One region of the Flavobacterium oryzagri genome, then DNA from elsewhere that is predicted to be linked to it. Evidence: riboswitches for the same ligand, from Rfam matches in the RefSeq annotation. Region 1 holds a riboswitch; the other holds the start of a gene.
What was found. A riboswitch is a leader RNA that binds a small molecule or an ion and turns the genes downstream of it on or off. The one in region 1 is predicted to bind S-adenosylmethionine.

Region 1 (4,428 bases):
TCATCGCAGTAACACCGTCAAGCATTCCTTCATCCATATTAATATCGATGATCTGTGCTCCACCTTCTACCTGCTGTCTTGCAATATCAAGCGCCTCGTCGTATTTCTCTTCCTTGATTAATCTCAAGAATTTTCTTGAACCTGTTACGTTTGTACGCTCACCAACATTCACGAAAACGCTTTCCGGCGTAATAATCAACGGTTCTAATCCTGATAATACAAGGTCTCTTCTTTTTTCTGTCATTTTTTTCTAAGTTACTAAGATCCTGAGATACTGAGGTTCTAAGTTTTTTATTCTATATTTTTTAGGTCTTTAAACCTGTAATCTTTTAATATTTTGGGCGTGATTCGCCGCGGCGAACCGGGCTATCCGTTACAAGTCCTCGCTCTTCCTTCGTCAGGCTGTGGGCTTTTCACTTCTATCCCTCACGCAGGCATTGTGATATAAGTTAAGTTATTCAAAACCTTTTATTCACTTTGTTGGTATGGTTTGCAAATCCATATCTCGTTATACTATCTAGCCATTTCGTCTAATGATTGAAGCATTGTTTTAATGTTATTTTTTGCCGAAATTTCATTCGCTAGTCGCAACCTTTTAGAACCAATAATGGCATCTGACATCGTAGCATTCCCTGATTGATTAATACTTTTACTAAAAACCAAATTATTTTTATTATACAACTTGTATTCTATTGTTGTTTCTACAGTTAAATTAAACCACTTAGGCCTACTTACAGAAATTATATTTACTTCAAGAACCCAATCACCATCTGTAATAGCTTCTGTTTTTGTAAATGCATTAGATTCAGTAAATGACTTTTTTAATGCCTCTTCAAAATTTTTATTAGAAATATTAGATACCCATAATGGGTTTGTCTTTTTTCCACCTGTAACAGATTTTATGTAAAGCTGATCTCCAATCTGTTTTTCAACTTTATAATCTTTGACAGTCATACCTTTAATAGATGCACTAGATGCACATCGACTCAAAAAAACTGAAACAAAAACTATTAAAACTATATATTTAAATTTCATCTCTAATATTTCATAAAATTGGACTACACCAATACCGGCGCCACTCTAGGCTTATAATCCTTGGCAACCTCAGCCATTAATCGAATATGATCCGGAGTTGTTCCGCAACAGCCACCGATGATATTAATTAAATTATCGTCTAAATATTCTTTAATGAATGCTTGTGTCTGCTCTGGTGTTTCATCGTATTGTCCGAATGCGTTTGGTAATCCTGCGTTTGGATGTGCCGAAACATTAAAGCTTGTATTATGTGCTAATGTTTTCAAATACGGTTTCAACAAATCGGCTCCAAGAGCGCAATTGAATCCTACACTTAATAACGGAATATGTGAAACGGAAATCAAAAAAGCTTCGACTGTCTGTCCTGAAAGTGTTCTTCCTGAAGCATCTGTAATCGTTCCTGAAACCATGATTGGAATATCGAGATTACGCTCTTCTTTTACTTCTTCAATTGCAAAAAGTGCGGCTTTTGCATTTAATGTATCGAAAATTGTTTCTACCAAAAGTAAATCACAGCCACCGTCCATTAACGCTTCTACTTGCTCTTTGTATGCAATTCGTAAATCATCGAACGTTACAGCTCTGTAACCCGGATCGTTTACATCTGGTGACATACTTGCCGTACGGTTTGTCGGTCCGATTGAACCGGCTACGAAACGTGGTTTTTCAGGATTTTTTGCGGTAAACTCATCGGCAACCTCGCGTGCAAGTTTTGCCGATTCGTAGTTTAACTCGTAAACCAAATCTTCCATGTGATAATCGGCCATACCGATTGTCGTTCCAGAGAAAGTGTTAGTTTCTACAATGTCAGCACCTGCTTCAAAATAAGCGGCATGTACATCGCGGATTGCTTGTGGTTGTGTTAGAGATAGTAAATCGTTGTTTCCTTTTAGCGGATGAGGGAAATCTTTGAAACGCTCTCCTCTGAAATCTTCTTCTGAGAAATTATAGCGTTGCAACATTGTTCCCATTGCTCCATCTAGGATTAGGATATTTTTTTTTATTGCTTCTTGAATTGTTATTGCCATGTTTTTTTGTTTTAGCTGCTAAGACGCTAAGGTTCTAAGATGCTAAGTTTTTTTTATTATAATTGTGAAGTTTAAACCTATCGGTTTACTTCGGATATTTTTTCACATTAATTCCAAAAGTGTACTATTGCTGGCTCATTAGCCCCGATGGAAGCAAATATCCTTTTATTCTGGGGTTCAGAATAAAAGATATTTGTGTACAGCGGGAACTATTGACTGCAAAAATGCGCCAATGATTCGCTCCTGATACAGAATCTGTTTCAGTAAATATTGTATGTTGTCTGGAAAAGTTTTGAGAAATACTTGTAATGTATTTGTGTTATCTATCTTTAATACTTGAAAATTAGTAAAAAGTAGAATTTAGCACCTTCTTTATGGTAAAGGGTTGCTAAGGTTTCATTGGGTCTGTCCCTCCGCCTTTCGTGATAACTAACAATAATTTTAAGAACAGTGCAAAGGTATGAAATGGCAATTCGATTTGCAAATGTTTTTTTTGTAAGGTGCTGAGGGACTAAGATGCTAAGGTTCTAAGTTTCTTTAAGATGCTGAGACTCTAAGATTCTAAGTTTATAAGTTTTTTTTTAGCTTCTGTTTTTCAAATATAGCCCGCGGTTTCAACCGCGGGACCGTATTGTGATTATGCGATGCGTTTATTCGTTGTCTTCCAGTGGTTGAAACCACTGGCTATGTTTTATATACTTTGCTAAAAAATAAAGCTCAAACTTGAAAAAGTTTGAGCTTTCTATATAAAAATCTTAGTATCTTAGAAACTCAGTATCTCGGCAACTTAGACTATCGCTTTAACAACCGCTTTTGGTGCTTCTTTACGAGTTCCGTCGAAACCGTCTACTCCAGATACTGTTGTATATTTCAATACGTATTTTTTACCTGGATTGATGATTGAATATGCAGCTTGACACATTAAAGTTGCTTCGTGGAAACCGCAAAGGATTAACTTTAATTTTCCTGGGTATGTGTTTACGTCTCCAATGGCGAAGATTCCCGGAATGTTAGTTTGGTAATCTAATGCATTGTTTACTTTAATTGCATTTTTCTCGATTTCTAATCCCCAGTCTCCAATTGGACCTAATTTTGGTGTTAGTCCGAAAAGTGGAATGAAATAGTCGCAGTCGATTTTACGGTGTGCGCCGTTTTCTTCGATATCTAATGATTCAACATGCTCAGCACCGTTGATTCCAACTACTTCTGCTGGAGTGATTAATTTGATTTTTCCAGCTGATTTTAGTTCCTGTACTTTTTCAACAGAATCTAAAGCTCCTCTAAATTCGTTTCTTCTGTGGATTAAAGTTACTTCTGAAGCTACATTTGCCAAGAAAATACTCCAGTCTAATGCTGAATCTCCTCCTCCTGCAATAACAACTCTTTTGTCTCTGAATTTTTCAGGATTTTTGATGAAGTATTTTACTCCTTTATCTTCATAAAACTCGATATCTTCGATAAGTGGTTTACGAGGCTCGAAACTCCCTAATCCTCCAGCGATTGCAATAACTGGCGCATGAAATTTAGTTCCTTTATTTGAAGTTACAATGAAAGATCCGTCTTCTTGCTTTTCAACTGTTTCAGCACGTTCTCCTAATGTAAAACCTGGCTCAAATTGTTTGATTTGCTCCATTAAACCATCAACTAAATCTCCAGCTAAAACTTCTGGAAAACCTGGAATATCATAAATAGGTTTTTTAGGATATAATTCTGAAAGCTGTCCTCCTGGCTGAGGCAAAGCATCTAAAATATGACATTTTAATTTCAATAATCCTGCCTCAAAAACGGCAAATAAACCTGTTGGGCCTGCTCCAATTATAAGTATATCTGTTTTAATCATTATGGTTGTTGTTTATAATCATTCTTAATAATACAAAGAAACGAATAATTTATTCTACTAACAATGATTTTTATCATTATTCATTTCTCTGGTATGCTACTCTTTATTTCTTAATGAATCGGTTATCTCGTTCATTCTTTTTACCTTTTCTTCAAAATTACCTTTTAAGGTTTTTCTGTATTCATTCAGGTTTTCAACCATTTGATTGATATCTTCCGGAATTACTTCTTCGAAAAACTCACGCAATCTCTTTGCTGTCGTTGGCGATTTTCCGTTTGTTGAAATCGCGATTTTGACATTTCCTTTTGTTACGATTCCGCCCAAATAATAATCGCATAAATCTGGTGTATCGGCGATATTACAAATCAGATAACGTTTTCTGGCCAAATCATACACCTTTTTATTTACTTTCAAATCGTCTGTACAGGCAATTACCATGTGACGTTTTTTAAGCATTTTCTTTTTAAACTTTTTTTCCGTCAATTTAATTGAAGGATGTTTTTCTGCTAAAACCTTAATTTCTAA
Region 2 (4,428 bases), 1.6 Mb from region 1:
GTCGCTCCCGGAGTAATCAGAACGCCAATGCATGGAGATAATGCTGATGCAACCGCTGGTTTGCATTTGCTAAGTCGAGTTGGAGAAATTGATGATGTTGCCGAAATGGTCTACACGGTTGCCAAAAGCAATTTCATTACCGGTTCAATTATCAATGTTGATGGAGGAAAAGGAGCAGGGCACAACATAAATTAAAATGAAAACTATTTTATTAACTGCTTTTATGCTCTGGACTTTTCAGGGCATAAAAGCTCAAAATACGATTAAAATGGAAAATCAAGCCGAAATTGCGGCGATAACAGATGCAGTTGAAAACTATTATTTTAAAGGAATTTACGAAGGAGATGTCATGCTTTTAGGAAGTATTTTTTATCCGGGAAGTTTTGTTTTTGGGGATGTAAAAGGCCAGCCTTATTTTAAAACAGTGGATCTTTATTTGGATGGCGTAAAAAACAGACAAAGCCCAAAAGATTCAGGAAAATCATTTAAAGGTGAAATCTTGAATATAAAAGTCGTAAATTCAATCGCTGTTGCAGAACTAAATGTGAAAATGTACGATTTTAATTATCGTGATTTTTTGTCTTTCCATAAAATCAACGGAAAATGGCTTATTGTTAACAAAATGTTGACCGATTTAAGCGAATAATTTTAAATTTTAAAGTGATGTGGTACAATACAAAAGCATCAGAAATATTAGGAATTCAATATCCAATTTTGCAAGGAGCTTTTGGAGGAAATCTTTCAACGCCTGAACTCACAGCAACAGTTTCAAATGCAGGAGGATTAGGCGGTTATGGAGCATATACTTTGAATCCGCAGGAAATTTATGAAGCAGACAAAGAGATAAAAGCCTTAACGGACAAACCTTATAATTTGAATCTTTGGGTTTCTGATTCCGATATGGATCCAAATGGAATCACAGATGAACAATACAATAAGGCAAAAGAATTGTTCAAACCCTATTTTGACGAAGCTGGAATTCCTTTGCCAGAAAAACCAGCGCCATTTCAATCCCGATTTGAAAATCAGTTGCAAGTAGTTTTGGATATTCGTCCCAAGGTTTTCAGTTTTATGTTTGGAACACTTTCTCCAGATATTTTGGAACAATGTAAAAAACTAGGAATTGTGACCGTTGGCGCCGCAACTACTTTAGACGAAGCTGTTTTTTTAGAAAATTCAGGAGTTGATATGATTATTGCCTCAGGATTTGAAGCAGGTGGGCACCGGCCTTCTTTTTTGGCTTCCGCCGAATCTTCTGTAACCGGAACTTTTGTTTTGTTGCAATTAATTAGAGAAAAAGTGAAAGTTCCCGTTATTGCAGCTGGCGGAATAGCAAACGGAAAAGGAATTGCCGCGGCGTTGGCTTTAGGGGCGAGTGCGGCTCAAATTGGAACCGCATTTTTAGCTACCGAAGAATCAAACGCATTGCCAATTCACAGAGAAATGCTTTTTTCAGAAGCATCAAAATATACGACTTTATCACGTGCTTTTACTGGAAGGCTAGGGCGTGGCATCACGAGCCGAATCGCAAAAGAGATCATGGGAAAAGAAGCAGCTGTTCTTCCATTTCCTTTACAGACTACTTTTATGTCCCATTTAAGAAAAGCGGCTTTAGAACAGCAAAAATTGGATATGATACTTTTTTGGGGCGGACAAATTTCGCCAATTCTAAAACATAGAAGGGCAGGAGAATTGATGCATTCTTTGGTTGAAGAAACAACGGCATATTTTGCGGAATTGAAAAAATAGTAGTTTAATAAAGCTATTTCTTAGGATAAACGGAACTCATTTCAATACTGAAATGAGTTTTTTTATGAGAATTTCTAAATTTTAATCTTAAAAATTAAATACGAAATTGCTTTTAAAATGTTGTTTTTAAGGTGATTATTGCAGTGTTTAGAAAAAAAATCAAAAAAAGCAATTTTAAACTTGACTAATTCGGTAGAATTAATATATATTTGTAATGCAGAATATTTCTGTAATGATACTTATCCAGAAAGACTGAGGGAGAGGCCCAATGAAGTCTTAGCAACCTGTTGCCAAACAAGGTGCTAATTCCTTCCCGCTTGGCGGGACAGATAAGAAAGATTTCTAAAAAAAATCTGAATGAGATCATCAGTATTTAAAATTTATTAAAAAAAATGAAAACAATTCTATTACACGCCGATTCTGATCGTTTCAATTTGTTCTTCCAAGAAAATAATATTGAAGTTTTCCGAATGCGAAGATCTTAGATTTTCATTTCTCTTTTAAAACAAGGTTTGCCAAGTCTTGCGAGATTGGCACAGGAATTCTTTTGCTCAATTTAAAATCACAATTTAAAAATCATCATAAAATTTAATTACTAAAAATCAAAAACAAATGAAAAAAATACTATTAGGTTTTGCTTTATTTTTTGGAGCCATCCAAATTCAGGCGCAAGAAAGCAATTTGCAGTTAAAAGGAACTGTTGTCGATACGGTTGCGCAATATGTTTATCTGCAAAAGTTTCACAACAAGATGTTTACCACAATCGATTCGGTAAAAGTGAAAGACGGAAATTTCAGTTTCAAAACAAAAGTAAAAACGCCGGAATTATATGGTTTGAGCGTAAACACTGGAGAGTCGCCGTTGTATGTTTTTCTTGAAAAGGGACCAATTACAGTTAAATTAAGTCCGAAAAAGTACTATACGAATTCAGTTGTAGAAGGTTCTGCAACACAAGATTTGTTTGAAACGTATAAAAAGTCAAAAGATGTAGAAATCAGCAAATTCATTACAGAAAACCCAAAATCGATTGTTGCAGCTTATGTTTTGTATAGAAACTGGTCGTATCGATTGTCTCCGGAACAAATCACACAAAATATTGCACTGTTGGATAAAAGCCTTCAAAATACCACTTACGTGAAAGAACTGAAAGATTTGGCGGTTGTATTAGACGGATTAGCAGTTGGAAAAAAAGCACCAGATTTTACAGAGAAAGATACGGAAGGAAAGCCAGTTCGTTTTTCAGAAAACCTGAAAGGTTACACTTTAGTAGATTTTTGGGCTTCTTGGTGTGGGCCTTGCCGAAGAGAAAATCCAAATATTGTAGCGGCTTACAAAGAATTTCACGATAAGGGATTTAATATCATCGCTATTTCTTTGGATAAAAAGAAAGAAAACTGGATCAAAGGAATTCAGGATGATAAGTTGACATGGACACATCTTTCGGATTTGCTTTTTTGGAACAGTGCAGTTGCAAAATTATACGGAGTAAGAGCAATTCCAGCCAATTATTTAGTGGATTCTAAAGGAATAATTGTCGCAAAAAACCTTCATGGAGAAGAGTTGCAATCTACTTTAAAATCGCTTTTAGATAAAAAAGTCAGCACTAATTAATCAACTAATAATCCAATTTGTTAATTTAAAAATGATAGGGAAATGAATGCTATTGAGCCAACAACAAAACCAACAGAATCGGAGTGTTACTTTTCTAAATTTAGAGAAAACACATTAGGAATTGAACATACTTTCGAATCGGTTTATGGAGAACAAAATTTGATTTATGCAGATTGGGTTGCCAGCGGAAGATTATACGTCCCGATTGAAGATATTATGCTCAATAAAGTTGGCCCAATGATTGCCAATACGCATTCGTTTTCTAGCCAAACCGGAAAAGCCTCGACTTATGCATACCAGCAAGCTCGAGACATTATTAAAAAATCGGTTAATGCAAATCAGTCTGATGTTTTAGTGGCTACAGGAACCGGAATGACGGCAGCTTTGTCAAAATTGCAGCGCATTATTGGTTTGAGAAAAAATCATCACAAAGGAAATAATGACAAACCTGTAGTTTTTATTACGCACATGGAACATCATTCGAATCAGGTTTCTTGGTATGAAACCAATGCTGATGTCGTAATTTTGCCTCCAGATGAAAATAACTTAGTCGATCCCGCTATTCTTTCTTCAGAATTAAAAAAATATGCTAACAGAAGTGTAAAAATCGGTTCGTTTACGGCATGTTCGAATGTTACTGGAATTATTACGCCTTATCATGAATTAGCCAAAATCATGCATCAAAACGGTGGATTGTGCTTTGTAGATTTTGCCGCTTCGGCGCCTTACGTCAAAATCGATATGCATCCACAAGATCCAGAACAGCAATTAGATGCCATTTTCTTTTCGCCACATAAATTTTTGGGCGGACCGGGAACTTGCGGTGTTTTGGTTTTTAATGAAAAACTATATCAATCTGATTTTCCTGATAATCCAGGCGGAGGAAACGTAAAGTGGACAAATCCGTTGGGTAAATATTCATACAGCGATATAATTGAGGTAAGAGAAGATGGAGGAACTCCGGGATTTTTGCAAGTGATTCGAACTGCTTTGGCTTTGGAACTAAAAGAAAAAATGGGAGTTGAAAACATTGCAGAAAGGGAGAAAGAACTACTAGAGTTTTGTTTT

Region 2: another riboswitch for S-adenosylmethionine. It lies ahead of SCB73_RS16180 (TlpA disulfide reductase family protein); the one in region 1 lies ahead of SCB73_RS09375 (homocysteine S-methyltransferase family protein).

What each region holds. Positions count from the first base shown of each region.
Region 1 covers NZ_CP139148.1:2,141,394-2,145,821, reverse strand. The annotation lists gene metH (methionine synthase) at 1-244, opposite strand, end outside; gene SCB73_RS09380 (hypothetical protein) at 514-1,035, opposite strand; gene SCB73_RS09375 (homocysteine S-methyltransferase family protein) at 1,059-2,063, opposite strand; SAM riboswitch class I at 2,380-2,495, opposite strand; gene SCB73_RS09370 (NAD(P)/FAD-dependent oxidoreductase) at 2,851-3,903, opposite strand; gene SCB73_RS09365 (precorrin-2 dehydrogenase/sirohydrochlorin ferrochelatase family protein) at 4,000-4,428, opposite strand, start outside.
Region 2 covers NZ_CP139148.1:3,715,752-3,720,179, forward strand. The annotation lists gene SCB73_RS16165 (SDR family NAD(P)-dependent oxidoreductase) at 1-195, shown strand, start outside; gene SCB73_RS16170 (nuclear transport factor 2 family protein) at 197-646, shown strand; gene SCB73_RS16175 (NAD(P)H-dependent flavin oxidoreductase) at 664-1,749, shown strand; SAM riboswitch class I at 1,986-2,085, shown strand; gene SCB73_RS16180 (TlpA disulfide reductase family protein) at 2,362-3,360, shown strand; gene SCB73_RS16185 (aminotransferase class V-fold PLP-dependent enzyme) at 3,403-4,428, shown strand, end outside.